DNA from 2 places in the Methylobacterium sp. NPDC097929 genome. Region 1 is predicted to be linked to the other one. Evidence: predicted binding sites of a transcription regulator. Region 1 holds the regulator's gene; the other holds the start of a gene.
What was found. The regulator HrcA, encoded in region 1, represses chaperone genes, less so after heat shock. The targets are predictions, from matches to a motif close to GTTAGCACTCNCNNNNNGNGAGTGCTAAC.

Region 1 (15,046 bases):
CTCGGGCGCCAGCGATGCCGAGGTCGCCGCGGGCGTCGAGAAGAAGATCGCCGAGTTCAGCCAGGGCTATCCCGAGATCCGTTTCGAGACCATCGACTCCTCGGTCGCGGCCACGCTCGGCAGCTACGATTCGGCCATGCACACGCTGATCGAGGGCGCCGCGCTCGCCGTCCTCGTGGTGTTCCTTTTCTTACGCGACTGGCGTGCCACGCTGATCGCGGCGGTGGCGCTGCCGCTCTCGGTGCTGCCGACCTTCTGGGCGATGGACGCGCTCGGCTTCACGCTCAACGGCATCAGCCTGCTCGCGATCACGCTCGTGACTGGCATCCTCGTCGACGACGCCATCGTCGAGATCGAGAACGTCGTGCGCCACATGCGGATGGACAAATCGCCCTACCGCGCCTCGATCGAGGGGGCCGACGAGATCGGGCTCGCGGTCATCGCCATCACCGCGACGCTCATCGCCGTCTTCGCCCCCGTCTCCTTCATGGGCGGCATCGCCGGCCGCTATTTCATCCAGTTCGGGCTCACCATCGCCGTCTCGGTGTTCATGTCCCTGCTGGTGGCGCGGCTGATCACGCCGCTGCTCGCGGCGTACTTCCTGCGCGACCACGGGCACGCGGAGGAGCGGGAAGGCCCGATCATGCGCGCCTACGGCCGGCTGGTGGGCTGGTCGGTGCGCCACAAGTGGATCACGCTGTTCGTAGGGCTCGCGCTGTTTGCCGGCTCGCTCGCCTCCACCCGGCTCCTGCCCTCGGGCTTCATTCCGAAGCAGGACAACGCGCGCACGCTGTTCATGATCGAGCTGGCGCCCGGCGCCAGGCTCGCCGACACCGTCGCCGTCTCCGACCGCGTGGTCGAGCGCATCCGCGCCCTGCCCGAAGTCACCTCGGTCTTCGTGGATGGCGGCCGTCAGGCCGGCGGCAAGAAGGAGACGCGGCTCGCCACGCTCATCGTCAACCTCAGCCCCAAGAGCCAGCGCGACAAGCGGCAATGGACGATCGAGACCGAGATCGCCGGCCTGCTGGCGCAGGAGCCCGACATCCGCTCCTGGAACCTGCGCGAGAACGGCCAGCGCGACCTCGCCCTCGTGGTCGGCGGACCCGATGTCGAGGTGGTGACGGAGGTCGCCGCCCGGCTCCAGCGCGACATGGCCGCGATCCCGCACCTCGTCTCGGTGATGTCCACCGCCCCCCTCAACCGCACCGAGGTCCGTATCCGCCCCAAGGAGGGCGCGGCGGCCGACCTCGGCGTCTCCACCGACGTGATCGCGGAAACGGTGCGGGTCGGCACGATCGGCGACATCGGCATCAACCTCGCCAAGTTCAACGCCAAGGATCGGCAGGTCCCGATCCGCGTGCAGCTGCCCGAGAGCGCCCGCGGCGCGATCTCGCGGCTCGAGAACCTGAAGGTGCCGGCCAAGAACGGCACGGCGGTGCCGCTCGCCTCGGTGGCCGACATCGAACTCGACCAGGGCCCGGGCGCCATCGAACGCTACGACCGCGTGGTGCGTGTGGCGGTAGAGGCCAACATGGAAGGGTCGGACGCACTCGGCTCGCTGATCGAGCAGGCGCTCGCCACCCCGACCGCGAAAAACCTGCCGCCGGGCGTGACCATCCGCCAGACGGGTGACGCCGAGATCATGCAGGAGGTCTTCTCCGGCTTCCTCATGGCGATGGGCGCCGGCATCATGATGGTCTACGCCGTGCTGGTGCTGCTGTTCGGCTCGTTCCTCCAGCCGCTCACCATCCTGTTCTCGCTGCCGCTCTCCATCGGCGGGGCAATCCTCGGCCTCCTGATCTTCAAGATGCCGATCTCGATGCCGGTCGTCATCGGCATCCTGATGCTGATGGGTCTGGTGACGAAGAACGCGATCATGCTCGTTGACTTCGCGGTCGAGGAGATGCGCGCGGGCGTCGATCGCGTCACGGCCATCGTCGATGCCGGCCGCAAGCGCGCGCGCCCCATCGTCATGACCACCATCGCCATGGCCGCCGGCATGGTGCCCTCCGCGATGGCGCTCGGGATCGGCGGCGAGTTCCGCGCGCCCATGGCGGTGGCGGTGATCGCCGGCCTGATCGTCTCGACCCTGCTCTCGCTGGTCTTCGTGCCGGCGGTGTTCCTGCTGATGGACAGCTTCGGCAGCCTGCTCGGGCGCGGCCTCGGGCGCTTCGTCGGACCGCGCGACGAGGCCGAGGACGGCCTTGCCCCCGCCCCGGCGGCTCACGGTTAGGGGTAGTCTCGCACCCAGCCGGCAGCCGCCTTCGCAAAATGGTCCGGATCATTCGCGGTCCGTCATCGCGAGGCGGAGCCGAAGCGATCCAGCGCTCCGACTTGTCCGAATGGGTCGCGGCCCTGGATCGCTTCGCATCCGCTCGCGATGACGGCGGAGGGTCGGCGCGGAACAACCCTATCGCGGCCGGTCGAGCAGCCCCGAGACCACGCGGGCGGTGTAGTCGACCATCGGCACGATGCGGGCGTAGTTGAGCCGCGTCGGGCCGATCACGCCGACGACGCCGACGATCTTCTGCGCGCCGTCGCGGAACGGCGCGGCGATCATCGAGGAGCCGGAGAGCGAGAACAGCTTGTTCTCCGAGCCGATGAAGATGCGCACGCCGTCGCCCTGCTCGGCCCGCGCGAGCAGCTCGATCACGTCCTTCTGCGTCTCCAAATCGTTGAACAGCAGGCGGATGCGTTCGAGATCCTCCGCCGCGCGCAGGTCGTCGAGCAGGTTGGCTTGGCCCCGCACGATGAGCTGGCGCGCCTCGGACGGGCCGACGGTGGTGGCGAGCCCCGCATCGACCAGCCGCTCGGTCAGCGCGTCGAGCTCCCGCTTCATGGCTTTGCGCCCGGCCTCGATGTCGGCGCGCAGGGAATCGAGCGTCCGGCCGCGCAGCCGGGCGTTGAGGAAGTTCGAGGCCTCCTGCAAGGCCCCCGCCGGCAGGCCCGGCGGCAGATCGACCAGCCGGTTCTCCACCGTGCCGTCGACGGAGACGAGCACGACGAGGGCGCGGTGGGCATCGAGCCGCACGAACTCCACGTGCTTAAGGCCCGCATCGACCTTGGTGGTCAGCACCACGCCCGCCCCGCGCGAGATGCCCGACAGCAGCGAGGACGCCTCGGCCAGCGCCGAATCGAAGGTGTGGCGCGAGGCCGCCGCCTGCATCTGCGCCTCGATCCGCGCCTTCTCGGCAAGATCGACATCACCGATCTCCATCATCGCATCGACGAAGAAGCGCAGGCCCATCTCCGTGGGCAGGCGCCCGGCCGAGGTATGCGGCGCGAAGATCAGCCCGGAATGCTCCAGATCCGCCATCACGTTGCGGATCGAGGCCGGCGACAGGCTCATCGGCAGGATGCGCGCGAGGTTGCGCGACCCGACCGGCTCACCGGTGGTGACGTAGCTCTCGACGATCTGTCGGAAAATCTCCCGGGCCCGCTCGTTGAGCGCGGAGAGGGCCTGCGGCGGCGTGGCGGGCTGGAAGGTCTCGGACAAGGGAACAGAACCTGACGGGCGGAGAGGGAAGCCTCGCAAGACGAACGATCACCGGCAGCCTTCCCTCTGGCCGAAGCGGTGCGACGGACGTCTCGTGAGAGACACTTAGGGGGCTCGGGCGCCGCCGATCAATCCTTCGGGCCCGCAACCCTTCCAGCCCGCGACGTTCGGCGCCCGATTTCCGCGAACGTCGAGCGAATGGCCCGCGGGCGGGATCAATCCGGCTCCCGGGACCGTTAGCAGGCAAGGGCCAAGGTCCCGATCCGGCCCTTTTCCAAGCATCCGACGACAAGGAGCCTCACAAGTGCTGACAGGCGTACGCAAGTCTCTGGTCAAGGTCGCCGCGCTGGCGATCGCCGTGACCGGCCTCGGCCTCGTCGCGGCGCCCCGCGCCGTCGAGGCTGCCCCGCTCCCGATGGCCGCCGGCACGGCGGCGCCGGCCAGCGACATGGTCGAGCAGGCGCAGTACCGGCACCACCGCCATATGCGCCGCCACTATCGCCATCGCCGGCACATGCACCGCCACCACCACTTCCGCGGACCGCGCCATCATCACCGCCATTACGGGCATCACCGCCGCTGGCGCTGAGCCCCGGTCCGCGAAGAGGCCGCCGTCGCAAGACGGCGGCCTTTTTCGTGGGCCGCTCCGGCGGTTGCCGCGGACGGCGACAGCGCCTAAGAGCGCGGGCTTCGATCTCGACACGGAGCTTGTCACGGATGCGTCCCTCGAAGCGCGCGCCCGACGCGATGCGCGACGTCACGCTGGAGCGGGCGGTGGCCCGCTACGCGGAAGGCTCCTGCCTCGTCTCCTTCGGCAACACCCGCGTGCTCTGCACCGCCTCGCTTGAGGAGCGCGGTCCCCCGTGGCTGCGCGGCTCCGGCAAGGGCTGGGTGACGGCCGAATACGCCATGCTGCCCCGCGCCACCCACGAGCGCACCCGCCGGGAGGTCAATTCCGGCAAGCCCTCGGGCCGCACCCAGGAGATCCAGCGGCTGATCGGCCGTTCGCTGCGCGCCGTCACCAACCTGCCCGCCCTCGGCGAGCGTCAGATCACGGTCGATTGTGACGTGCTCCAGGCCGATGGCGGCACCCGCACGGCCTCGATCACCGGCGCCTGGGTGGCGCTGCACGATTGCCTCGCCTGGATGCGCGCGCGCTCGATCATCTCGGTCGATCCGCTCAAGGACCACGTCGCGGCGGTCTCCTGCGGCATCTACAAGGGCACCGCCGTGCTCGACCTCGACTACGCCGAGGATTCGGCCGCCGAGACCGACGCGAACTTCGTCATCACCGGCAGGGGCGGAATCGTCGAGGTGCAGGGCACCGCCGAGATGGAGCCCTTCTCCGAGGCGCAGTTCATCGAGCTGCTCGGCCTTGCCAAGGGCGGCATCGCCGGCCTCGTCGACTTGCAGCGGAAGGCCATCGCGTGAGCGATCATCGCATCCTGTCGGGCAAGGTCGTCATCGCGACCCACAACGCCGGCAAGCTCGTGGAGATGCGCGAGCTGCTGGCGCCCTTCGGCGTCGAGGCGGTCTCGGCCGGCGAACTCGGTCTCCCTGAGCCCGACGAGACCGGTACGATGTTCTCGGAGAACGCGGCGATCAAGGCGCTCGCTGCCGCGAAAGCCTCGGGCCTCCCGGCCTTCGCCGACGATTCCGGGCTTTGCGTCGATGCGCTCGACGGGGCGCCGGGCCTGTTCTCCGCCCGCTGGGCCGGCCCGGACAAGGACTTTTCCGGTGCCATGGCCCGGATCGCGGCGGAGCTCGACTCGCGCGGCGCGACCGACCGGCGGGCGCATTTCGTCTCCGCCCTCGTGCTCGCTTGGCCCGACGGCCATACCGAGCTGTTCGAGGGCCGCGTCTTCGGTGACCTCGTCGCGCCCCGCGGCAGCCTGGGCTTCGGCTACGATCCGATGTTCCGCCCCGAGGGGATGGACCGCACCTTCGGCGAGATCTCGTCCGAGGAGAAGCACGGGGTCGACTGGCAGAGTGGCAACGCCCTCTCGCACCGGGCGCGGGCCTTCGTCCAGCTCGCGAAGGCCTGCCTGCGCCGGCCGGGCTGAGCTTTCGCTCGGCCTTCGGCGTGCCTACATCGGTACGATCAAACCGCCCTCCGGCTCCATCCGATTCGCCATCCTCACCCTGAGGACGTGGGATGGGCCCGTGATCGGCCCGAACGGGTCGAGGAACGCTCAGCAAGCCGATGCCCGCCGCGACACCGCTCGACCACCCGACCCGCGACGCCGGGTTCGGGGTCTACCTGCACTGGCCGTTCTGCGCCGCGAAGTGCCCCTATTGCGACTTCAACAGCCACGTCCGCCATGCGGGCGTGGACCAGCCGCGCTTCCTCGCCGCCTTCCGGCAGGAGATCGCCCACGCCGCCGCGCTCGCGCCGGGCCGGACGGTGACCAGCATCTTCCTCGGCGGCGGCACGCCCTCGCTGATGGCGCCCGAGACCGTGGCCGGCCTGCTCGACGCGGTGGCCGGCGCCTGGGCCGTGGCGCCCGACGCCGAGGTGACGCTGGAGGCCAACCCGACCAGCGTGGAGGCGACGCGCTTTCGCGACTACCGGGCGGCCGGGGTGAACCGCGTCTCCCTGGGCGTCCAGGCTCTCGACGACGGCGACCTCAAACGGCTCGGCCGGCTGCACAGCGTGGCGGAAGCGCTTGCGGCCGTCCGCACGGCGGCGACGCATTTCGAGCGCTTCTCCTTCGACCTGATCTACGCCCGGCCGGACCAGACGCCGGACGCCTGGGCCGCCGAACTTCGGCAGGCCATCGACCACGCGGCGGAGCACCTCTCCCTCTACCAACTCACCATCGAGCCGGGCACGCCCTTCTTCGGTCTCGCCCGCGCCGGTCGCCTCGTGCCGCCGGACGACGAGGCGGCGCGTGTGCTCTACGACGTGACGCAGGAGATCTGCGGGGCGGCGGGTCTGCCGGCCTACGAGATCTCGAACCACGCGCGGCCCGGCGCGCAGTCGCGCCACAACCTGCTCTACTGGCGGTACGGCGAATATGCCGGCATCGGCCCCGGGGCCCACGGCCGCCTCGTCCGGCCGGAGGGACGGCTCGGCACGCGGACCGAGAAGGCGCCGGAGGACTGGCTCGCCCGGGTCGAGCGCGACGGCCACGGCATCGTCGAGATGGAAGCGCTCGCGCCCGAGGATCAGGGCGACGAGTTCCTGATGATGGGCCTGCGCCTCTCCGAAGGGATCGACCCGGCCCGCTACGCGGCGCTCAAGGGTCGTCCGCTCGATGCCGCGCGGCTCGACGCGCTCGTCGATGACGGGCTCGTGGCCCGCCTGCCCGATGGACGCATCGCCGCCACTGCGCGCGGGGCGCCGGTGCTCAACGCGGTGGTGGCGGAACTCGCGGCCTGAGCGCTCAAATTCCAGATGGCCCCAGCACCTTCGGCGCCGGACTCACCACGTTCGCCGCGTTGTTGCGGATCTCGTAGACCGCGAGCGTGCGCTCGCCGAGGCCGTCGGCCCGGAAGCGGAAGGTGCCCTCCAGGCCGGAGAAGCCGGCCGGGTTGGTCAGCGTCGTGTCGGCGAAGCGCTGCGTGCCGTACTGGCGCGACAGCGCGGCGGTGAGAGCGACCGCGTCGTAGCCCAGTGCGGCCGCCCGCGGCGGCACCGTTCCGAAGCGGGCCTGATAGCGTCTCGCGAAGCCTGAGAAGCCGGCGGCGTCCGGCGCGGCGAACCAGCCGCCCTGGAAGGCCGGCTGGGAGAGCACCCGCGGGTCGTTCCACAGGGCGAGCCCGAGCGGACGGACCCGCGCGGGCGAGAAGCCGACCCGCGCCAGGGCCGGTGCCACGGCCGCCAGACCCTCGGGCGTGTCGGGCATGAACAGCGCGTCCGCCTGCGCGGACGACCCCGCGATCACGCCCCGCAGGCGATCGATCGCGGGGCCGGGATTGCCGGGGGCGTAGCGCTCCATGGCCACCAGCCGGGCGCCGCGCCGGGCCACCGCCTCGCGGAATTGCGCCTCGACGGCGTTGCCGTAGGTCGATTCGGGGATCAGCGCGGCGAAGGAGCGGCGCCCGCCCGCCGTCGCCTCGTCGACGATGCGGTCGACCTCCGATTGCGGCAGGAAGCTGATGAGGTAGACGCCGCGCGCCGCCACCGCCGCATCGGTGGAGAAGGCGATGACCGGCTTGCCCGCGCCCCGGGCGACGGAGCCGGCCGCCTGGACGTTGGCCGCGAAGAGCGGGCCGAGCACCACCTCGGCGCCCTCGGCGAAGGCGGCCTGCACCGCCTCGCGCGCACCCTCGGGGCTGCCGCGGTCGTCCTTGACGAGGATCTGCAGGTTCGGCTTCTGGAAGTCGTCGTAGGCGAGTTCGGCCGCGTTGCGCAGGGCCGCGCCCACCGCCGCCCCCTGCCCGCTCAGGGGCACGACCAGCGCGACCTTCACGGAGCCGGTGCCGATCGTCGGCCCCGCACCCGCCACGGGCGCCGCCGGAGCCTCGGCGGGCAAAGCCTCGGCCCGGGGCCGCGGCGCATCCGGAACGCCGATGCAGGCGGAGAGCCCCGCACAGAGGAGGGCGGCCCCGGTCAGGCCCGCCGAACGTCCGCCGCGTCGCGCCATCGCGACCCCCTCCCGCAAAGCGCAATCCAGGGTGACGATGCGGAGGGCTCTGCGAAAAGTAAATGTGAGGCCAAGCCTTTCCCCGGTCCGCAAACACGCGCGGGCGTGGCATTGTCGCGGGGATGACACAGCGACTCGACAAGCGCCCCGAAGGGACACCCCGCGGCCCCGCCACCTTCACGGCCTTCGGCCTCGCGGCGGAGGCCGAACGGCTAGCGCCGGGCCTCTACGTGGTGGCGACCCCGATCGGAAACCTTCGCGACGTCACCTTCCGCGCCCTGGCGACCCTCGCCGCCGCCGACGCGGTTCTGGCCGAGGATACCCGCGTCACCCGCACGCTGCTGATGCATTACGGGATCACGACGCCGCTGCTCTCCTATCACGAGCACTCGAACGAGGCCGTGCGCGAGCGGATGGTGATGCGGCTCAAGGCGGGGGAGACCCTGGCGCTCGTCTCCGATGCCGGCACGCCGCTGGTCTCCGATCCCGGCTTCAAGCTCGTCCAGGCGGCCATCGCCGCGGGCATCGCCGTGACGCCGATTCCCGGCCCCTCGGCGGTGATGACGGCCATCGTCGCCGCCGGCCTGCCCACCGACCGCTTCTTCTTCGAGGGCTTCCTGCCGCAGAAATCCGGCGCCCGGCGGGCCCGCCTGGAGGCGCTGGCGGCGATCCCCGGCACGCTGGTGGTGTTCGAGTCCCCCCATCGCCTTCCCGAGATGCTGGCGGATGCCGCCGAAGTGCTCGGGGGCGAGCGGCCCGCCGCGGTCGCGCGCGAACTGACCAAGCTCTACGAAACCATCCGCCGCGACAGCCTCGGCGGTCTCGCCGCGGCCTTCGCGCAGGAGGGGCCGCCCAAGGGCGAGGTCGTGGTGGTGATCGGGACCGCGCCCGAGGATGCGGTGGCACGGGAGGCCGATGCCGGGCTGGACGCGCGCATCGAGGCGGCGCTCGCCCGCCACTCGATCAAGGATGCCGCCGCACTCGTCGCCGACGAGACCGGCCAGCCCAAGCGGGTCGTCTATGCCCGCGCCCTCGCGCTCGCCCGCCGCGCGGATGAAGACCCCTCCGCCTGATCCGGCGCATCGGCGCCGGGCTACCCATGGCCGCGGCCTCTCGGCCGAGACGCTGGCCCTGCTGGCGCTGATGCTGAAGGGCTATCGCCCGCTGGCGCGGCGCTTCGCGGCGGCCGGCGGCGAGATCGACTTGATCGTCCGGCGCGGGCGCACGGTCGCCTTCGTGGAGGTGAAGGCGCGCCCCACCTTCGAGGCTGCCGCCGTGGCCATCGATGCCCACAAGCGCGCGCGGATGTCCCGGGCCGCGCGCGCATGGCTCGCGCGCCGGCCGCTTGCGGCGGACCTCACGTTGCGGGCGGATGCGGTGTTCGTGGCGCCGCGGCGCTGGCCGCGCCACCTGCCGAACGCCTTCGAACTCGAAGGCTTCTGACGCCGTGCAGGTTCGGGGCTCAGCCCTGTGCGCGCTCGATGGCGGCGATCAGGGTGCGCTTGAGATCGGCCTGGCTGAAGGGCTTCTGCACCACCGGCCGGTCGCGGAACGGCTCGCGGATTCCCGCCCCGCCGTAGCCCGTCGAGAAGACGATGGGTAGCTGGCGCTCGGCGATAATTTCGGCCACCGGATAGATCGGCTCGCCCGCGACGTTCACGTCGAGGATGGCGACCGTGAAGCTCTCGCTGCGCGCCATTTCGAGGGCGGTGGCGAGACGCGCCGCCGGGCCGACGATCTCGCAGCCGAAATCGAGCAGCATGTCTTCGAGCAGCATGGAGATCGCTGCCTCGTCCTCGACGACCAGCACGCGGGCGCCGGACAGACGATCCTCGTTCGAATCCACAGTCACGCCGGGTCGTCTTCCCTATCGATCCGTTCCCGATCCGGAACGCTGTCTCTGGTGGGCCGATCATATCCTCGGCGCCCCGGACGGCGAGCGCCCGATACCTTCAGAAATGAAGTGCACGCCCGGAAAAACGCTGCCCGGTCTCGGAGCCGTCGCCCGTAAAGCTGAGCGTGTCAAGCGCCCGGACGGCTCGCCCGTGCTATGCTGGCAGAGCCAATGTTATTCCGCAAAACATTTCCCCACCACTGTCGCGAACGAGCCGCATTTCGCGGGCCGCCCGGTGCCGGCGCCGGCCTGAGCCGGCGCGGGCTTTTGGCGGCCGCCGCCGCGATGGCTCCGGCGCTGGGCCGGGCCGAGAGCGGCCGTCCGCTCGTGGTCGGTTCGAAGAGCGACACGGAGGGCGTTCTCCTCGGCAACCTGATCGCGCTCGTGCTCGAAGGGCTCGGCCTGCCCCTCACCCGCCGCCTCGGGCTCGGCCCGACGCTGATCGTCCGCTCGGCCCTGCTCGCGGGGGAGATCGACCTCTATCCCGAATATACCGGCAACGTCGCCTTCTTCTCCGGCACCGAGACCGACCCGGGCTGGAAGACGGGCGATGGTGCCTACGCGGCGGCCCTGCGGCTCGACGCCGCGCGGGGGCTCGTCTGGCTCGGGCGGGCGCCGGCCAACAACACATGGCTCATCGCGGTGCAGGGCCGACTCGCGCGGGAGCGGGGCCTCGCGACGATGGCGGATTTCGCGGCCGCCGTGCGGGACGACATCATCCGGCTCGCCGCCTCGACCGAGTTCGTGGAGAGCCCCGCCGCGCTGCCCTCCTTCGAGGCCGCCTACGGCTTCACCCTGCCGGTGAGCCGCATCGTCAGCCTGCCCGGCGGCGACACCGCCGTCACCGCGCGCGCCGCGGCGGAGGGCATCAGCGGCATCAATGCCGGCATGGTCTACGGCACGGACGGGGCGCTCGCCGCCCTCGATCTGGCGGTGATGAGCGATCCCAAGGGGGCGCAGATCGTCTACGAGCCCGCCCCGGTGATCCGCGCCGCGACACTGGAGCGCCATCCGCAGATCCGCGCCGCGCTCGATCCCGTCTTCGGCAGGCTCGATGCCGAGACCCTTCGGCGCCTCAATGCGGCGATCACCGTCGAGGGGCGCGTCGCCGCCTCCGTCGCGGCGGAATGGCTCGGGCGGAAGGCGGACCACCGGTGAGGAAGCGGATCGCTCTCGGACTGGCAGGCGCGGCCGTCTTTCCGGCTCTCCTCGCAGGCCTGCCGCTGATGCATCTCGCGCCGAACCGGCTGGTGACCGGCGCGGCCATCGACGCCCCGAGCACCCTCGGTCCCATGCTCTGGCCGGTCGCCGCCCTGGCGGCGATCGGGCTCGGCCTGCTGGCGGGAGGCCGCGGCCGGCTCGCTGCTGCCGTCGCCGGTCTGGCCTGCCTCGGCGCCTTCGCGCTGCTGCTCGCGGGTCTCGGGCACGGCGGCGCCGCCTGGATCGCCGGCCAGCCGCCCGCGGCGCGAGCGCGGCTCGCGGCCGGGGCGTGGATCGGCGCGAGCCTTCTCGCCGCCGCCGTGCCGCTCGCCGCCCGGCGCGTCGATCCGTCGGCGGGTGGCCCGCTCGGTGCACTCGCCCTGGCGGCGGCGGTGCTGGGCCTCTGGCTCGCGGGCCGTCTCAACGCGCTCTCGGTCGTGGTGGAGTTCCGGGCCCGGCGCGACGAACTCGCCGCGGCGCTCCTCGACCATCTCACCCTCGCCCTTGGCGCCTTGGCTCTGGCCGCCCTCGTCACCGGAGCGCTCGCGCTGTGGCGGCGCGGGCGCGGCCTTGTCGATCTGACCGTCAGCGGGTTGCAGGTCGTGCCCGCCGTCGCGCTGCTGGGCGGCCTCGTGGCCGCAGCCTCGGCCCTGCTCTCCGCCGCCCCGGCCCTGCGGAGCTACGGCCTCTCGGCGCTCGGCACGGTGCCGGCCCTCGTCGGGATCGCCGCCTACCTGTTGCTGCCGCTCTGGCGTGGGCTCCAGGGCGCCCTGCGCGCGCCGGACGCCGCCAGCCTCGACGCCGCCCGGGCGCTCGGCCTCACGCCGCGCCAGATCCTCACCGGCCTGCGCCTGCCGCTGGGTGCCTCGGTCCTGCTCGGGGGCGTGCGCGTGGCCGCGGTGCAGGCGCTCGGCCTCGCGACCCTCGGCGCCCTGGTCGGTGCGGGCGGGCTCGGCACCCTCGTCTTCGACGGCATGGCGCAGTTCGCGCCGGACCTGATCCTGCTCGGTGCCCTGCCGGTGATCGCCCTCTCGCTCGCCGCCGAGCGCGCCCTGAGCGGCCTGGAGGCGGCGGCCCGCCGCCGCTGGCCGTCATGAGGCGGCTCGCACCAGCCCTGGGGCCGCTCCTCCTCGGGCTCGCGCTCGCGGCGGCTTGCCATCCGGCCGCGGCGGGCCTCCTGGGCGGCGGAGGCGCGAACCGGCCCCTCTCGCTCGCCCGGCTGTCCGACCTCGCGCTCAACCATCTGGCTCTCGCGGCAAGCGGCTTCGCCCTCGTCGCCTGCCTAGGGTTGGGGCTCGGGCTGGTCGTGACCCGCTCGCGCTTCACGGCCCTGCGCGGCGGCATCGATACGCTGGCCGCTTTCGCACAGGCCGTGCCGCCGGTGGTCGTCGTGGCGCTGGCGCTGCCGATCCTGGGCTTCGGCGGGCCGCCGACCCTCCTGGCGCTTGCCGCCTACGGCATCATGCCGACCCTGCGCGGCACCGTCGGCGCCCTCGAATCGGTCTCGCCCGAGGCCCGCGAGGCGGCCCGCGCCGTCGGGCTCACGCCGGGTCAGGTTCTGCGGCAGGTCGAGCTGCCGCTCGCCGCTCCCGGCCTGATCGAGACCCTGCGCACCGCCTTCGTGCTCGCGGTCGCGGTGACGGCGGTGGGCGCGCTCGCCGGCGCCTCGACGCTCGGAACGCCCATCGTCGCCGGGCTGCAGAACCAGAACGTCGTCGCGATGTTTCAGGGCGCCGCGGCGGCGGCAGCGCTCGCCTTCCTCGGCGACGCGCTCCTGCTCGCGGCCGGCGGGCTCGCGCGGCGCGACGCGGCCTGAGACGGCGTCACTTGTCGAGAAACTCGACCTTCGCGCCCTTCGCCGTATGGCTCGCGAGGTCCCGCGCGTCCCAATTGGTCAGGCGGATGCAGCCGTGCGACTCCGTCTTGCCGACCTTCTCCGGGTCCGGGGTGCCGTGGATGCCGTAGGAGGGGATCGAGAGATCGATCCAGACGAGGCCGACGGGGTTGTTCGGTCCCGGATGAATCGAGAACTTCTTCTTCGCCGTCACGCCCTCGAAGCGGTATTTCGGGTTGTAGGTGTACCAGGGGTCGAAGGCGACCGCCTTCACCTTGGCCGACCCGTCCGGCGCGGGCTTCTCCGAACTGCCGATCGAGGCAGGGTAATCCGCCGTCAGCTTTCCGTCCTCGGCGAAGGCGCGCACGCGCTTGGTCCGCTTGTCGACCTCGATGCGGCTGACCTTCGGCGCCAGCGGCGCGCCCTCGACCTTGCCCTCGCCCAGCGGCGGCACCGCCGCCACGATCAGGCTGCCGCCCGCCTTGTCGAGGGGCACGTTCGGGTTGAGGGCGGAGAGCAGGTCGCGCTGCATGTGGAAGCGCTCGGCCAGCATTTCGCGGGTGTTCGTGTAGCGCATCGGCCCGACATCGGCCTGTTCCTGCATCTTGGCCGGCATCTTCTCGACGAAGGGGCCTTTCACGTCCTCTTCCGTGATGGTGTAGCTCGTCACGACCGGATCGGGGCTCGTGGCCTGAAGCCGGTCGAACAGCTCGCGGGTGAGCCGGTCCGAGGCCGGCAGACCTTGCGCGGCGGCAAAGGCCGCGAGCGCGCCGCGCAGGTTCTCGCCGTCGCGCCCGTCGATGGCGCCGGGGGAGAAGCGGGCGCGGTCGAGCAGCACCTGCACCTTCACCAAGAGCGGATCGGGCTTCTTCGAGGCCTCCGCCCGGTCGGCCGCCTTCTTCGCCTTCTTGCCGGACCCCTTTTCCGGCTTGGGCGCCTCCTGAGGCTCGCGGAAGGTCGCGCCATTGATGGCGTCGCGGGTCAGGGCCGGCGCCGGCTCTTCCGCGGCCGACGCGGCGACCGCGCTGACAAGACCGAGCGCCGTCAGCGCTCCCCGCATCCACGCCCGTCCCATCGCCCGCCCGCGCTCCCGATCCTTGAAGGGAAGAAAAGCCGCAAGCGCAGGCCGCCGTTCCTCCGCCGGAGCGGTTTTTATGAAGGCGCGGGAAAGGCTTCGGGCTCGATCACTGGCAGAGACGGTGCCCGGCGTTGCGCTCGCGCAGATCGAGATGAAGGTGGTTGCCGTGGGCTGCGTCGCTGCCCGGTCCCAGCACGGTGCGGAAGAAGCCGCAGGCGCTCGCCCGCACCCTGTCCAGGAAGGCGGCCTCCGGGCTGCCGGCGGGCGACGCGGTGACCTTCAGGCTCGCGCGCTTGGCGAAACCGTACCCCATCACGTCGATGGCGTTGGCGAAGCTGTGCTCGCTGAGCTTCGCGTCCGTGTCGTGGTTCTGGCCGCGGCAGACATAGGTGCCGCCCAGGCTCAGGCTCTTGAGGCCGTCGTCCAGTGTCTCGCGCGCGGCGACTTGCACCTCCGTCGTCCAGCGGGCCAGGGCCTCCGCCGCCCGGCAGCTCAGCGTCGCGGCGGGCTCCAGCGCGACACCGTCCGCGAGGGCCGTGACGCTCAGGGGGCGCGGCGCGCTGCACTGGCCGTTGCCGAGGGGGGCCATCGCCTCGAAGCGCGCCCCGAGCCGCTCCAGGCGCCGCAGGCAGGCGGTGTCGTCCGGGGCGGACACTTTCAGCGCGAGCGCCGCCTCCCCCGACAGTTCCGGCGGGCGCGCCGGCGGCAGGGGCGTCTCCGGCTGGGCGGCGGGCGCGTCCTTCGCCTCCTTCGTACCCTGGTCGGCGGCATCCTCGGTCGCCTGCTTCGGTGCGTCCCTGGACGCACCCTTGGGCGCCTCTCTGGGCGGCCCCTCGGCCTTCGCGTCCGAGCCGCCGGCCAGTTCCGGCGGGCGCTCCGGCGGCAGCGGCGTCACCTGCGGCGCGGGGGCAACGAGGTCGTTGGGACGCGCGGGCGGAGCCGGGGGCGGCAGCGG
Region 2 (15,046 bases), on a different contig from region 1:
ATTAAAGACGAAACGCCATCCAAAAAGATCTGTTTCTGGACGTTATCAATTTCATCGAAGTAGAAAGACGAATCGTTGAATTCAACGGAAGCTTTAAGATCTCTGGCAAACGGTGTGCCGTCTGCTCGGCCAGCAACGTAGTCTAGCACCACATGTAGTAAGCCGCGCGAGCAGCCCCATACATCGCGGTCGGTTATCTTTATTAGACCCATATCAAAGTCCAATTATTAGGATCTTGCCTTTTTGTCTCGGAGAAAGAGACAATATAAATTTATGATGCTTTGTATTTCGCTTTGCCTCAAGCCCGATCCGTTTATCGGTACAAAATTAATGCCGCTTGTATTTGAAACTGCGCGTTTCTCTGCGATTAGAGCGTAAAGCAATTTGGGCGTAAAAAAGAAGGGCCGCCTCTCGGCGACCCCTCTCCCGTCTCTCGATGGTGGCGTGGACTTAGAAGTCCATGCCGCCCATGCCGCCGCCGGGCATCGCCGGGGCCGGGCTGTCCTTCTTCGGCGCGTCGGCGACCATGGCTTCCGTGGTCACCAGCAGGCCGGCGACGGAGGCCGCGTCCTGAAGGGCGGTGCGCACGACCTTGGCCGGATCGACGATGCCGGCCTGGATCATGTCGACGTACTCTTCGGTCTGAGCGTTGAAGCCGAAGGTCTCGGAGCCGGTGTTGTCGGTGATCTTGCCGACGACGATCGAACCCTCGACGCCCGCGTTCTGGGCGATCTGGCGCAGCGGAGCCTCAAGCGCCTTGAGGACGATCTTGATGCCGGCCTGGACGTCCGGGATGTCGGACTTCAGCTCGGCGACCGCCTTCTTGGCCCGCAGGAGCGCGGTGCCGCCGCCCGGAACGATGCCCTCTTCCACCGCGGCGCGGGTGGCGTTGAGCGCGTCGTCCACGCGGTCCTTCTTCTCCTTGACCTCGACCTCGGTCGCGCCGCCGACGCGGATCACCGCGACGCCGCCCGCGATCTTGGCCAGACGCTCCTGGAGCTTCTCACGGTCGTAGTCCGAGGTGGTCTCCTCGATCTGCGCCTTGATCTGCCCGACGCGGGCCTCGATGTCGGCCTTCTCGCCGAGACCGTCGATGATCGTGGTGTTCTCCTTCTCGATGCGGACGCGCTTGGCGCGGCCGAGCATCGGCAGGGCGACGTTCTCGAGCTTGATGCCGAGATCCTCGGAGATGGTCTGGCCCTTGGTGAGGATCGCGATGTCCTCGAGCATCGCCTTGCGGCGATCACCGAAGCCCGGAGCCTTCACGGCCGCGACCTTGAGGCCGCCGCGCAGCTTGTTCACGACGAGCGTGGCCAGAGCCTCGCCCTCGATGTCCTCGGCGATGATGACGAGCGGCTTGCCGGTCTGCACCACGGCCTCGAGCACCGGCAGCATCGGCTGCAGCGAGGAGAGCTTCTTCTCGTGGATGAGGATGTAGGGATCCTCGAGCTCGGCGACCATCTTCTCGGCGTTGGTCACGAAGTACGGCGAGAGGTAGCCGCGGTCGAACTGCATGCCCTCGACGACGTCGAGTTCGGTCTCGGCGGTCTTGGCCTCCTCGACGGTGATGACGCCCTCGTTGCCCACCTTCTGCATGGCGTGGGCGATCATCTCGCCGATCTCCTTGTCGCCGTTGGCGGAGATCGTGCCGACCTGGGCGACCTCTTCGGAGGAGGCGACCTTCTTGGCCCGCGCCGTGATGTCCTTCACGGCGGCCTGGGTGGCCAAGTCGATGCCGCGCTTCAGGTCCATCGGGTTGATGCCGGCGGCGACGTACTTGGCGCCCTCGCGGACGATGGCCTGGGCCAGCACGGTCGCGGTGGTGGTGCCGTCACCGGCGATGTCGTTGGTCTTCGAGGCCACTTCGCGCACCATCTGTGCGCCCATGTTCTCGAAGCGGTCGGCGAGCTCGATCTCCTTGGCGACGGTGACGCCGTCCTTGGTGATGCGGGGCGCGCCGAAGCTCTTCTCGATCACGACGTTGCGGCCCTTGGGGCCGAGGGTGACCTTGACGGCATCCGCGAGGATGTCGACGCCGCGCAGCATCTTGTCGCGAGCGTCGGCGGAGAAACGAACGTCTTTCGCTGCCATGTGAGTACCTGCCTCAGATGAGAGTGTCGGATGCCCTGAAGCGCGCGGGAGCGGCCTCGAAGGGCGGTGAAGCGGGCGTCGGCCTTAGGCGGCGACGACGCCCATGATGTCGGATTCCTTCATGATGAGGAGATCCTGGCCGTCGATCTTGACCTCGGTGCCGGACCACTTGCCGAACAGCACGCGGTCACCGACCTTCACGTCGAGGGCGTTGACGCGGCCCTGCTCGTCACGGGCACCCGGGCCGACGGCGACGATCTCGCCCTCTTGCGGCTTCTCCTTGGCGGTGTCCGGAATGATGATGCCGCCCTTCGTCTTCTCTTCGCTCTCGATGCGACGGACGACGACGCGGTCGTGCAGCGGACGGAACTTCATGAGCTGCCCTCTTGCTTCGAATGTGCGGTTGGTCTTCATGCGGCCGGAGGCGACCGCGCTCCACCCAGTTTGTTAGCACTCCTAACGAGTGAGTGCTAACGACGGTCGCGAGATAGGCCCGCGCCGGAAGCGAGTCAAGGCGCAGCTTCTCCCAGGCGGCTGCGCGGGCGCAGGATTTTTCCGGCCGGCGCCGGATTGGGGAAGACGCACGCGATGATCAGCCTTCACGGGCCCGACGGCGCGGTCGAGGCCGGCGCCACCGGCTCGCCGGGCCACGCCGTCTGGATCGACCTGAACGATCCGACCGCCGAGGAGGCGGCTCAGGTCGAGCGGACGACGGGTATCCGTGTGCCCTCGCGCTCGGCGCTCAGCGAGGTGGAATCCTCGAGCCGCCTGCGGCGCAACCGCGACGGCCTCTCGCTCTCGACGCCGATGGTGACCTTCGACCGGGCCGATTTCAGCCTGAAGCCTCTCGGCTTCCTGCTCACGCCCGACCACCTCGTCACGGTGCGTTTCCACGACCTGCGCGCCATCGATGCCGTGCGCAAGCGCGTGGATGAGCGGGACGGCGACGGCAGCACGAGCACGCGCATGTTCCTGCTCGTGGTCGAGGAGCTGGTCGACAACCTCGCCGACCTCCTGGAGGAGATGTCGGCCGACCTCGATGCCCTGTCCACGCGCATCTTCGACTTCGACGCCGGCGCCCGGCCCGGCGCGCGCAAAGGAGATGCGACCGCCCCGAAGCGCCGCGACCTCGCCCTGCGCCGCCTGCTCCGCGCGGTCGGGCGTCATGGCAAGTCGCTGGCGAAGGTCCGCGCGAGCCTGCTCGGGCTCGGGCGGGTCGTGGCCTTCGCCAAGGGCGAGTGCGGTCAGATCCTCGCGGAGGACGACCTGCCCCGCTTCGACACCCTGGCGCAGGACGTCGCCTCGCTGGACGAGTTCGAGACGCGGATGTCCGAAACCGTCCAGTTCCTGCTCGACGCCACCCTCGGGCTCATCAACATCGAGCAGAACAACGCCTTCCGGGTTCTCACCGTCGTCTCGGTGGTCGGCGTGCCCCCGACCTTGGTCGCGTCGATCTACGGCATGAACTTCAAGCACATGCCCGAGCTGGACTGGGCCTACGGCTACCCCTACGGCCTCGCGCTCGTCGCGATCTCGGCCGTCGTGCCGCTGATCTACTTCCGGGTGAAGGGGTGGCTCTGAGCACCGGATCACGAATCCGAGTGCCGAAATCCGTTTAGCCTGTCGCTTCAGGCTTCCTTTGCCGCCGGCTGCGAGGCTCGCGCCTTGAGAAAGCCTCTCGAACCTGATGAGGGGCACGAGAAGGAGCCTCGGGCTCGACCCGCGGGCGCGCGAATTCCTGAGCCATGGCCGTCATCGCCGCCTTCGTCCTCAATGCCGGGCTGAACTTCGTCCTCGGCATCGCCATCGCCCGGATGCTGGGGCCGGCCGATTTCGGCCGCTTCGCGCTGGCGACGGCCGGGGCGGTGGTGCTCAACACGATCCTGTTCGAGTGGCTGCGCCTCTCGGCGACGCGGTTCTACTCGGCCCGCGTGCGTGAGGCCGAGCCCTGGATCCGCCAGGGGCTCGACCGGGCCTACGCCGTTCTCGCCCTCGCCCTGTTCGCGGCCGCCGCGCTCTGCGCCGGGCTCGGGATCGCCGTCGATCCGACCCCGCAGGGCCACCTCGTCATGACCGCCGGCACCATGATCGCGGCCATCGGCATCGGCCTGTTCGACTATCACGCCGCGCTCGCCCGCGCCCGCTTCATCGGCGGCGCCTATCTGCGGCTCGTGGTGTGGAAGAACGCGCTGGCCTTCGTGCTGATGGCCGGCACGGCGTATCTCTTCCCCCAGCCGGTCTGGGTGCTGGTCGCGGCCGGCGTGAGCCAGTTCCTGGCGGTGCTTCCCCTGCGGAAGGTGCTCGGGGACGCGCCCGCCCGTCCCCACGGCAGAGGCCGCGAGACGCTGCGCCTGTTCGCGGCCTATGGCCTGCCCCTGATCGCGGCCAACGCCGTCTATCAGCTCCTGCCCTTCCTCAACCGCGCCGCCATCGCCGGCACGGCGGGCTTCGCCGAAGCGGGCTACTTCGCGCTCGCCGCCGATCTCGGCTCGCGGGCCTTCTCGACGCTGGGCGCCGCGCTCGACCTGCTGCTGTTCCAGATCGCCGTGCAGGCGGAGGAGCACCATGGCCGCGAGGCGGCGGAGGCGCAGGTCTCGCGCAACATCGCCGTGGTGGTGGCCCTGCTCCTGCCCTGCGCCGCCGGCTACTGGGCGGTGACGCCCGCGCTCCAGGCGCTGATCGTGCCCGAGGCGTTCCGGGGACCGTTCGCGATCTACACCAACCTCTTGATCCCGGGGCTGTTCTTTCTCTCGATCATGAACTTCGCCCTCAACCCGATCTTCCAGATCCGCCGCCGTACCAGCCCGGTCGTGGCCGCCGCCCTGCTCGGGCTCGCGGTCAACGGCCTCGGCCTCGCGCTCCTGCCCCGGCTGATGGGCCCCGAGGGTGTCGCCCTCGCGCAGACCCTCGGCCTCCTCGCGGCGGTCGCCCTGCTCGCCGCCCGGGCGCTGACGGGCGCGCGGCGCCTGCGCCTGCCCCTGCGCGACCTCACGCTCACGGCCGGCGCCTGCCTCGCCATGCTCCTGGCCGTGCTGCCCCTGCGCGGATTGGAGCCGATGCTGGCGCTCCCGGCCTGCATCGCGGCCGGCGTCGCCGTCTACGGCGCCCTGGTCTGGTTCCTCAATATCGCCGGGCTGCGCAGCGCCCTGCGCGAACGCTTTCCGAACAGGCTCTCAGCGGCGGCCCGCTAGGGCCGGCTTGCCAGAGCGCGCCAATCGGGGTTTGAGTCCGGCGGCTGCATAAGACGCCCAAAAGAAGCCCACGGGACGGAAACGATGACCTCATACGCGCCGGCCAACGAGCAGGAGGCGGCCGCCATCGTGGCGCAGGCCGCCGGCCGGTCGGAACCGCTGCGGCTCGTCGGCGGCGGCACCAAGGCGGCGCTTGGCCGCCCGCCCCAGGACGAGGCGACGCTCTCCGCTGCGGGGCTGACCGGCATCACCCTCTACGAGCCGGCCGAGATGGTGGTCGCGGCCCGCGCCGGCACGCCGCTCGCCGAGGTCGAGGCGCTGCTGGCCGAGCGCGGTCAGATGCTGCCCTTCGAGCCGATGGATCACCGCCCGCTCCTGGCCTCGACGGGCGAGCCCAGCTTCGGCGCGGTGGCGGCAGCCAACAATTCGGGACCGCGCCGGATCAACGCGGGCGCGGCCCGCGACAGCCTGATCGGCGTGCGCTTCGTCAACGGCCGCGGCCAGCCCATCAAGTCGGGCGGGCGGGTGATGAAGAACGTCACCGGCCTCGACCTCGTGAAGCTGATGGCCGGCTCCTGGGGCACGCTGGGGCTGCTGACGGAGGTGACCTTCAAGGTCCTGCCGAAGCAGGAGCAGACCTCCACCCTCGTGCTGCCGGGGCTGGACGACACGGCGGCGGTCGAGGCGCTCTGCGCCGCCCTCGGCTCGCCCTTCGAGCTGACCGGTGCGGCCCATCTCCCGGCGGGGATCGGCGGGCCGGAGGCGCGCACGCTGATGCGCGTCGAGGGCTTCGCCAAGTCGGTCGCCTACCGGCTCGGCGAGTTGCGCCGCCTGCTGCGCCGCTACGGCGAGCCGCGGATCGTCGAGGGCGAGGAGGGCGCCGCGCTCTGGCGCGCCGTGCGCGACGCCACCCCGCTCGCCGAACCCCGCGAGGCCGCGATCTGGCGCATCTCGACCGCGCCGACCCGCGGACCGGCGGTGACGGCAGCGATCGCGGCGGGACGGCCCGCGCGCTGGTTCTACGATTGGGGCGGCGGCCTGATCTGGCTCGCCACCGAGGCGTCCGACGATGCCGGCGCCGCCGCGATCCGCGCGGCGGTGAAGGCGGCGGGAAGCGGCCACGCCACCCTGGTGCGCGCCCCGGACGCCCTGCGCGCCGCGATCCCCGTCTTCGATCCGCTGCCCGAGCCGCTGATGCGGATCACCGCCGGCATCAAGGCCGCGCACGACCCCGCCGGGATCTTCAATCCCGGCCGGATGTATGCGGGCGTCTGAGCAGGCCGCGCGTCATACCCAATCAAATCCGGTTGATTCCTTCGGGATGGCGGATTTGGGCTTCGCTCAGGCGCCGCGCGGGCTTGCCGATACGGCGCCCGCTGATCCGAGCGGAAGCCGCATCAGAACAGCTGGCGCAGGGCGGCGTAGAGCAGGCCGGCCATCACGATCGCCGCCGGCAGGGTCAGCAGCCACGCGGCGGCGAGGTTGCGCACCGTGCTCCATTGCAGCCCGGCGCCGCTCGCCGCCATGGTGCCGGCGACGCCGCTCGACAGGATGTGGGTGGTTGAGACCGGCAGGCCGTAGGCCTCCGCGAGGCCGATGGTCCCGGCCGCCACCATCTCCGCCGAGGCGCCCTGGGCGTAGGTGAGGTGTTTCTTGCCGATCCGGCTGCCGACGGTGACGACGATGCGCTTCCAGCCCACCATCGTACCGAGGCCGAGCGCCAGGGCGACCGAGACCTTCACCCAGGTCGGAATGTAGCGGGTGCCGTCGTTCAGGCTCTGCTCGTAGGCCTTGACCGCCTCAGCCTCCTCCCCGGCGAAGGTGCCTTCCCGCTTGGCCAGGCCGTGGAGCGCGTCGCCCGCGAGATACATGTCGTTGCGCAGGTTCGGCGTCGCCTCGGCCGGTACGTGGCGGATGGCGCCGTACGCCTTCACCTTGGTGGCGATGTCCGCCGTCAGCGTCGTCAGCGCGGCGTAGACTGCCGGTCGGTCGAGATCTCCCTTGCCGAGCGCTTCCTTGACCTGCCGGCGGGCCTCGGCCGGGTCGCGGGGCGGAGCGACCGCGCCGGCCCGGTTCCGAAGGATGCCTCCGGCGCGTTCCGAGACCTCGACGAAATGCGGCGTGGCCGATTCCGCCATAGTGCGGTTGAGCGCGTAGGCGGTGGGCGCGGCGCCGATCAGGATCAGCATGATCAGGCCCATGCCCTTCTGCCCGTCATTGCCGCCATGGGCGAAGGAGACGCCGCCGCAGGTGAGGATGAGCAGGCCGCGAATCCAGAGCGGGGGCGGCGCGTCGCGGGCCGGCTCCTGATAGAGGGCGCGGTTGCGGATCACGAGGCGCATGGCCAGGAGCAGCAGGCCGGCCATGACGAAGCCGAGCACCGGGCTGAAGAGCAGGGCGCGCAGCACGCTCCAGGCCTGATCCCACTGGACGCCGGAGGTGGACTGGCCCTCCGGCGCGAGAAGCTGGTTGGCGAGGCCGACCCCGAGCACGGAGTCGATCAGGGCGTGCGAGGAGGAGTTCGGCAGGCCGACGGCCCAGGTGCCGAGATTCCAGAAGATCGCCGCCAGCAGCAGGGCGAAGATCATGGCGTAGCCGGCCGGGGAGCCCGCCGTCAGCACTAGCTCGACGGGCAGCAGCGTCACCACGCTGTAGGCGACCGCGCCGGTCGAGACCACGACGCCGAGAAAGTTGAGGACGCCCGAATACACCACGGCCGCGACCGGCGGCAGGCTATGGGTGTAGATCACCGTGGCGACGGCGTTGGCGGTGTCGTGGAAGCCGTTCACGAACTCGAAGCCCAGCGCGATGAGGAGCGCGAGGCCCAGGAGCACGAAGGCGCCGATGGCGAGCGGCGGCTGGCCGGCGGCCTGCATGTCCGCGACGAGGTTGTAGAGCGCGTAGCCGAGACCGCCGACGAGCACGAGGGCGAAGAGCGCCGGGCCGGCCGGATGCATCCGGCCGTCGAGGTTGGGCCCGCGCGATGGGGGAGCGGAGGCGGCCGAGCCCTGCCTCTCCAAGCTGACGGCGTCGGACATTCGAACCTCAGGTGCACGGTGGATCGGCAACGCAAGGCACGCCTGCCGGACCCCTCCCGGGCCTCCGCGGGCGGTGGACAGGAGGCGGTCCGGCCACCACAATCGCCTCGTTCAGGTCCGGACGGCCGGGCCGGAACGAGGAGCGCTTGGACTTCCGGTGGCGAGAGCGGCCGACGCCGGATCGGCCTAACAAGGAAATGGCCGGGCCGAAGTTCCGTGAACATTTGATGACGCGTGTGGCTGCCGAGCGGGGATCTTGAGGTATCGTGCCTGTGACTGAGAGAGCGCTGGTGGGGCCGAGGTCAGGAGGGCCGAAGCGTGCGGTCGGCCGCTTCCGCGGCGGCGGGGACCTGCCATGCTGACGGCTCTGCTCTGCCTGGCGCTCCTCGTCGTGCTGATCCTGATGGTGGTCCGGCGGCGCCATCTGACCATTCTGATGAGCATCGCCAGCCTGATCGGCGCCATACTGGGCCTGATCTGGCTTCAGGATCTCGGGCTGCTGCCGGGCTCGCAGGGACCGCTGAGCCACAAGCGGCCGACCACGGTCGAGGATGTGCGCCGCTAAGCGCAGCCCCGGCCGGACGGAACTCTTCCGACCCTCGCGCGTCTGTTGCGGTGACACCGGCCCGTAGGCCGAAGCCCGTCCGAATGGAGCCCTCCGGTGCGCAATCTGATCCTCCTTCTGATCCTGCTCGGCGCCGGCTTCGTGCTGACGGCGATGTACGTCGCGCCGGGCCAGCCCGAGCTGCGCGGCTGGTACGAGACCAATGCCTGCCCGCATCTCGACCGGATCAGCCCGCAGATCTGCGCGCCCATCCGTGCCGCCCGGGGCGGCTATCGCATCTGAGGCAACGCTTGCGTCGCGCGCTCGACTGGTTCTTCCGCGATCGGCGCAGCGGCGCCATCGTGATCGGGCAGTGGCCGAACCTGCCGCTCTGGATCTTCGCCGTGACGGCGGGCGCGAGTTGGCTGCTGGAGATGGCGATGCCCGGTCTGCCGGTGCTCGTCTTCCTGATCCTGCGGATCGTCGCCCTCGTGAGCCTCGCGGTCTGGGCGGCGGATGAGATCCTACGGGGCGTGAATCCCTGGCGGCGCTGCCTCGGCGCGGCCGTTCTGGTCGGGCTGGTGCTCAGCCTTGCGGGCCGCCTGTGAGCGTGAGCGCGCCCTACGACCTCCTCGTCATCGGCGGCGGCATCAACGGCACCGGCATCGCCCGCGACGCCGCCGGGCGGGGCCTGCGCGTGCTGCTCTGCGAGCGGGGGGATCTGGCCGAGCACACCTCCTCCGCCTCGACCAAGCTGATCCATGGCGGTCTGCGCTACCTCGAACAATACGAGTTCAGGCTGGTGCGCGAGGCCCTGGCCGAGCGCGAGCGGCTGATGCGGCTCGCGCCCCACATCATCTGGCCGCTGCGCTTCGTTCTGCCCCACGATGCGGGCCTGCGCCCGGCCTGGATGCTGCGGCTCGGCCTGTTCCTCTACGATCACCTCTCGCGCCTGAAGGCGCTGCCGGGCTCGCAGGCCCTGCGCCTGACCAGCGACGGCCTCGGGGCGCCGCTCCAGCCCCGGCTGACCCGCGGCTTCGCCTACTCCGATTGCTGGGTCGAGGACAGCCGCCTCGTCGTGCTCAACGCGGTCGATGCCGCCGAGCGCGGGGCGCAGATCCGCACGCGCACCACGGTCGAATCCGCCCGGCGTGAGGCCGGCGCCTGGACCGCCACGCTCTACGACGCCGAGGCGCGCCGCCGCGAGAGTGTGCGGGCGCGGATCGTCGTCAACGCCGCCGGGCCCTGGGTGGCCGAGACGCTGCTGCGTACGCTCTCGGTCGAGGCCCGCCCCAAGGTGCGCCTCGTGAAAGGCAGTCACATCGTGGTCCGGCGGCTCTACGAGGGCGCCCAGGCCTATATCCTGCAGCAGCCGGACAAGCGCATCGTCTTCGCCATTCCCTACGAGCGCGACTTCACCCTGATCGGCACCACCGATGTGCCCCATGAGGGCGGCCCCGGCCCCGTCGCGATCTCGGCCGAAGAGACCCGCTACCTCTGCGGCTGCATCAACCGCTCCTTCGTCCGGCAGATCGGCCCCGACGACGTGGTCTGGAGCTTTTCGGGCCTGCGCCCGCTCTATGACGACGCGGCCGAGAACGCCTCGGCCGTCACCCGCGACTACGTGCTCGAGCGCGATCTCGACGGCCCGCCCCTGCTCTCGGTCTTCGGCGGCAAGATCACGACCTATCGGCGGCTGGCCGAGCAGGCTCTCGAAAAGCTCCGCCCGAGCCTGCCCGGCCTGCAACCCGCCTGGACGGGAACGATCTCCCTGCCCGGCGGCGATATCGGGGACGGGGATTTCGACGCCTTCTGCCGCCAGTTCGCGGGCGAGCGTCCCTTCCTGCCCGAGGCGACCGTCCGGCGGCTGGCCCGGGCCTACGGCACCCGGGCCGATCGCCTGCTCGGCGACGCACGCTCGCTCGCCGATCTCGGCGAGACCTTCGACGGCGATCTCAGCGCCCGCGAGGTGGATTACCTCGTGCGGCACGAATGGGCGCGCAGCCCCGACGATATCCTCTGGCGCCGCTCGAAGCTGGGGCTGCGCACGGGCCGCGAAGCCGTCGCACGGCTCGGACGCTACGTGGCGGATCGTTCCCGGTCTCAGCGTCCGTAGACGTCCTCGACGCGGATGATGTCGTCCTCGCCCGTGTAGGAGCCGACCTGCACCTCGATCAGTTCGAGCGGGATCTTGCCGGGGTTCGTCAGCCGGTGCATCGAGCCGATCGGCAGGTAGACCGCCTCGTTCTCGTGGACCAGCACCACCCGCGCATCGACCGTCACCTCGGCCGTGCCCTTGACCACCACCCAGTGCTCGGCCCGGTGGAAGTGCTTCTGCAGCGAGAGCCGCCCGCCCGGCGTCACCATGATCCGCTTCACCTGGAAGCGCTCGCCGATGTCGATGCGCTGGTACCAGCCCCAGGGCCGGTACATCCGGCGATGGGCGTCCGCCTCCGGATGCGCCTTCGCCCGCAGGACGCTCACGAGATCCTTGACCTTGCCGGACTGGGCCTTGGAGGCGACCAGCACCGCGTCGGGGGTGGCGACCACGACCACGTCGTCGAGCCCGACCACGGTAGTGAGCCCCTCACCCTCGCTGTGGACGAGGCTGCCCGTGGTCTCCACGAGCTCGACCCGGCCGCGCACGGCGTTGCCCCGCGCATCGCGCTCCAGCACCTGCCAGACCGCGTCCCAGGTGCCGACATCCGACCACGCGAAGGAGACCGCCAGCACGCCCGCGCGGGTCGTGCGCTCCATGACCGCGTAGTCGATCGAGGTCTTGGGCGCCCGCGCGAAGGACTCCGCCTGGAGCCGCACGAAATCGAGATCCGTCGCGGCATGGGCCAGCGCGCCGCGCGCGGCCTCCAGCACCTGCGGCGCGTGGGTCTCCAGTTCGGCGATCATCACGTCGGCGCGGAACAGGAAGTAGCCCGAGTTCCACAGGGCGCCCTCCCCGATCAGCCGCTCGGCCCCGGCCGCGTCCGGCTTCTCGACGAAGCGCTCGACCCGGTGGAGACCGGGCGCATCCGGGAGGGCGTTGCCGGTGCGGATGTAGCCGTACTCGGTCGCGGGTCGGGTCGGGGTGATGCCGAGCGTCATGATCTGGCCGAGGCGGGCGCCGCGGGCCGCGTGCTGCGCGGCGCTCGCGAAGGCGGCGGCATCCTCGATCACGTGGTCGGCGGCCATGATCAGCACCACGGTCTCCGGACCCCGGCCGGCGGCGTGGAGCGCGGCCACCGCCACCGCAGCGGCGGAGTCGCGGCGCTCGGGCTCGAGCAGGATGTCGGCGGCGATGCGGGTCTGAGCGAGCTGCTCGGCGACGATGAAGCGGGACTCGGCCGAGGCGATCACCGTCGGCTTGGCGAACACGGCCGGATCGGCGACGCGCCGGACCGTGGACTGGAAGGTCGAGGTCGTGGGGTCCACGAGCGGCGTGAACTGCTTGGGCATGCTCTCGCGCGAGGCGGGCCAGAGCCGCGTCCCCGAGCCGCCGCACAGGATGACGGGCAGGATGTTTCCTTGGTCCGCCTCGGTCATCGCCCAGCCCCGTCGCATCGCAAGAGGCGCCAGCCGGTCGGTGAAAGCGCGGGAGCGGCGGGCGCGAGAAACTGATCCTGCCGTCTTATCCGATCCGTTCTCACGGCACCACGACGGGCGCGATGCCGCCTGCAATTCCGGTAAATTCGATGGAATGGGAAACGGGCGGAGGTTTGACCTCTGCCCGATCCGCGAAAAGACCACGCGCTAAAGAAAATTATTCGGCGGCCTGCCGCTCGCCGTAGCCCAGCCGCTCGTTGAGTTCGCTCAGGAGCTTCACCGCGGCCTCCGCGATCACCGTGCCCGGCGGGAAGATCGCCGAGGCGCCGGCGGCGTGGAGTGCGTCGTAGTCACCCGGCGGGATCACGCCGCCGACCACGATCATCACGTCGTCGCGGCCCTCCTGCTTCAGCGCGGCCTTCAGCTCGGGCACCAGCGTCAGGTGGCCCGCCGCCAGCGAGGAGACGCCGACGATGTGCACGTCGTTCTCCACGGCCTGCCGCGCGGCTTCGTCCGGCGTGGCGAAGAGCGGCCCGATATCCACGTCGAAGCCGAGATCGGCGAAAGCCGAGGCGATCACCTTCTGGCCGCGGTCGTGCCCGTCCTGGCCCATCTTGGCGACCAGGATGCGCGGACGGCGCCCGTCATTCTCCTCGAAGGCCTCGACGAGGCCGCGGACCTTCTCCACCACCGGCGACATGCCGCCCACCTCCCGCTTGTAGACGCCCGAGATCGAGCGGATCTCGGCGCGGTGACGGCCCCAGGCCTTCTCCAGCGCCTCCGAGATCTCGCCGACCGTGGCCTTGGCCCGCGCCGCGTTCACCGCCAGTTCGAGCAGGTTGCCCTCGCCGTCCGCGGCCTTCGTCAGCGCGGCCAGCGCCGCCTCGACCTCGGCCGGGTTGCGCTCGGCGCGCAGGCGCTTGAGCTTGTCGATCTGCTTGGCGCGCACGTCGGCGTTGTCGACGCGCAGCAGGTCGATCTTCATCTCGTCGTCGGGCTTGTACTTGTTGATGCCCACGATCGTCTGGCGCCCGGAATCGATCCGCGCCTGGGCGCGGGCCGCCGCTTCCTCGATCCTGAGCTTCGGGATGCCCGCCTCGATGGCTTTCGCCATGCCGCCGAGCGCCTCGACCTCGCGGATATGCTCCCAGGCCCGGGCGGCGATGTCGTGGGTCAGGCGTTCGACGTAGTAGGAGCCGCCCCACGGATCGATGATCCGGGTGGTGCCGCTCTCCTGCTGCAGGAAGAGCTGCGTGTTGCGGGCGATGCGGGCGGAGAAGTCGGTGGGCAGGGCCAGCGCCTCGTCGAGCGCGTTGGTGTGGAGCGACTGGGTGCCGCCTTGGGTGGCCGCCATCGCCTCGATGCAGGTGCGGGTGACGTTGTTGAACACGTCCTGCGCGGTCAGCGACCAGCCGCTCGTCTGCGAGTGGGTGCGCAGCGGCAGAGACTTGTCGCTCTTGGGGTCGAACTCCTTCACGAGCTTGGCCCAGATCAGGCGCGCGGCCCGCATCTTGGCGATCTCCATGAAGAAGTTCATCCCGATCGCCCAGAAGAACGACAGGCGCGGAGCGAACTGGTCGATGGTCAGGCCGGCGGCCAGACCCGCCTTGATGTATTCCACGCCGTCGGCGAGCGTGTAGGCAAGCTCCAAGTCCTGCGTCGCCCCGGCTTCCTGCATGTGGTAGCCGGAAATGGAAATGGAGTTGAACTTCGGCATGTTCTTGGATGTGTAGCCGAAGATATCGGAAATGATCCGCATCGATCCCTTGGGGGGATAAATGTAGGTGTTGCGGACCATGAACTCCTTGAGGATGTCGTTCTGGATCGTGCCGGCGAGCTTTTCCGGCGGCACGCCCTGCTCCTCGGCCGCGACGATGTAGAGCGCGAGAATGGGCAGCACCGCGCCGTTCATCGTCATCGACACGGTCATCTCGTCGAGCGGGATGCCGGAGAACAGCGTGCGCATGTCGTAGATCGAGTCGATCGCCACGCCCGCCATGCCGACATCGCCCGACACGCGCGGGTGATCCGAATCGTAGCCGCGGTGGGTGGCGAGGTCGAAGGCGACCGAGAGGCCCTTCTGACCCGCGGCGAGGTTGCGCCGGTAGAAGGCGTTCGAATCCTCGGCGGTCGAGAAGCCGGCATATTGCCGGATCGTCCAGGGCTGGGTCACGTACATCGCCGGATAGGGCCCGCGCAGGTAGGGCGGCAGGCCCGGATAGGATTCAACGCCCTCCAGCCCCTCCCGGTCCTCGGGCCCGTAGAAGCCCTTCACCGGGATACCTTCCGGCGTCATCCACGGCTCCGAGACCGGCGGGGGCGGCGCCTTGAAGCCATCGGCCGCGAAGGCGACGGCGGTGAAATCGGGGATCCGGGAGCTCATGGCACGGGTTTCCTGACCTCAGCCTCGAGCTTGCGAGGCTGTCGTGATTTTTGGTGATTTTTTTTGAGCATTATAGGCGAGCCGCCAAATGCGGCTACTGTCAAAAAGGCCGGCCTCACCGGCTCCGCTTCCGCCGCCCCGCTCCCGTCGCGCGCCGTCCCATCGCGTCCCAGCGGACGCTCGGCGCCGGGCCGGACGGCGTGGTGAGCCACGCCCGGCGCTGGGCGATCAGGTGCTTGAGGCGCCGCGCGCGCTCCTCCTT

Region 2: the regulator HrcA is predicted to act here: its motif matches at 2,538-2,566, upstream of groES (co-chaperone GroES).

What each region holds. Positions count from the first base shown of each region.
Region 1 covers NZ_JBMVEP010000007.1:141,015-156,060, forward strand. Annotated here, with positions in the region: gene ACPCJR_RS17430 (efflux RND transporter permease subunit) at 1-2,233, shown strand, start outside; gene hrcA (heat-inducible transcriptional repressor HrcA) at 2,411-3,496, opposite strand; gene ACPCJR_RS17440 (hypothetical protein) at 3,801-4,085, shown strand; gene rph (ribonuclease PH) at 4,214-4,927, shown strand; gene rdgB (RdgB/HAM1 family non-canonical purine NTP pyrophosphatase) at 4,924-5,559, shown strand; gene hemW (radical SAM family heme chaperone HemW) at 5,700-6,878, shown strand; gene ACPCJR_RS17460 (penicillin-binding protein activator) at 6,883-8,085, opposite strand; gene rsmI (16S rRNA (cytidine(1402)-2'-O)-methyltransferase) at 8,208-9,158, shown strand; gene ACPCJR_RS17470 (YraN family protein) at 9,139-9,528, shown strand; gene ACPCJR_RS17475 (response regulator) at 9,548-9,937, opposite strand; gene ACPCJR_RS17480 (glycine betaine ABC transporter substrate-binding protein) at 10,229-11,137, shown strand; gene ACPCJR_RS17485 (ABC transporter permease subunit) at 11,134-12,276, shown strand; gene ACPCJR_RS17490 (ABC transporter permease) at 12,273-12,995, shown strand; gene ACPCJR_RS17495 (L,D-transpeptidase) at 13,003-14,088, opposite strand; gene ACPCJR_RS17500 (extensin family protein) at 14,198-15,046, opposite strand, start outside.
Region 2 covers NZ_JBMVEP010000002.1:130,072-145,117, reverse strand. Annotated here, with positions in the region: gene ACPCJR_RS08725 (hypothetical protein) at 1-224, opposite strand, end outside; gene groL (chaperonin GroEL) at 451-2,091, opposite strand; gene groES (co-chaperone GroES) at 2,176-2,466, opposite strand; gene ACPCJR_RS08710 (magnesium transporter CorA family protein) at 2,680-3,672, shown strand; gene ACPCJR_RS08705 (lipopolysaccharide biosynthesis protein) at 3,837-5,282, shown strand; gene glcE (glycolate oxidase subunit GlcE) at 5,367-6,557, shown strand; gene ACPCJR_RS08695 (inorganic phosphate transporter) at 6,680-8,320, opposite strand; gene ACPCJR_RS08690 (hypothetical protein) at 8,676-8,885, shown strand; gene ACPCJR_RS08685 (hypothetical protein) at 8,982-9,167, shown strand; gene ACPCJR_RS08680 (hypothetical protein) at 9,176-9,472, shown strand; gene glpD (glycerol-3-phosphate dehydrogenase) at 9,475-10,980, shown strand; gene ACPCJR_RS08670 (mannose-1-phosphate guanylyltransferase/mannose-6-phosphate isomerase) at 10,968-12,401, opposite strand; gene scpA (methylmalonyl-CoA mutase) at 12,619-14,784, opposite strand; gene ACPCJR_RS08660 (hypothetical protein) at 14,900-15,046, opposite strand, start outside.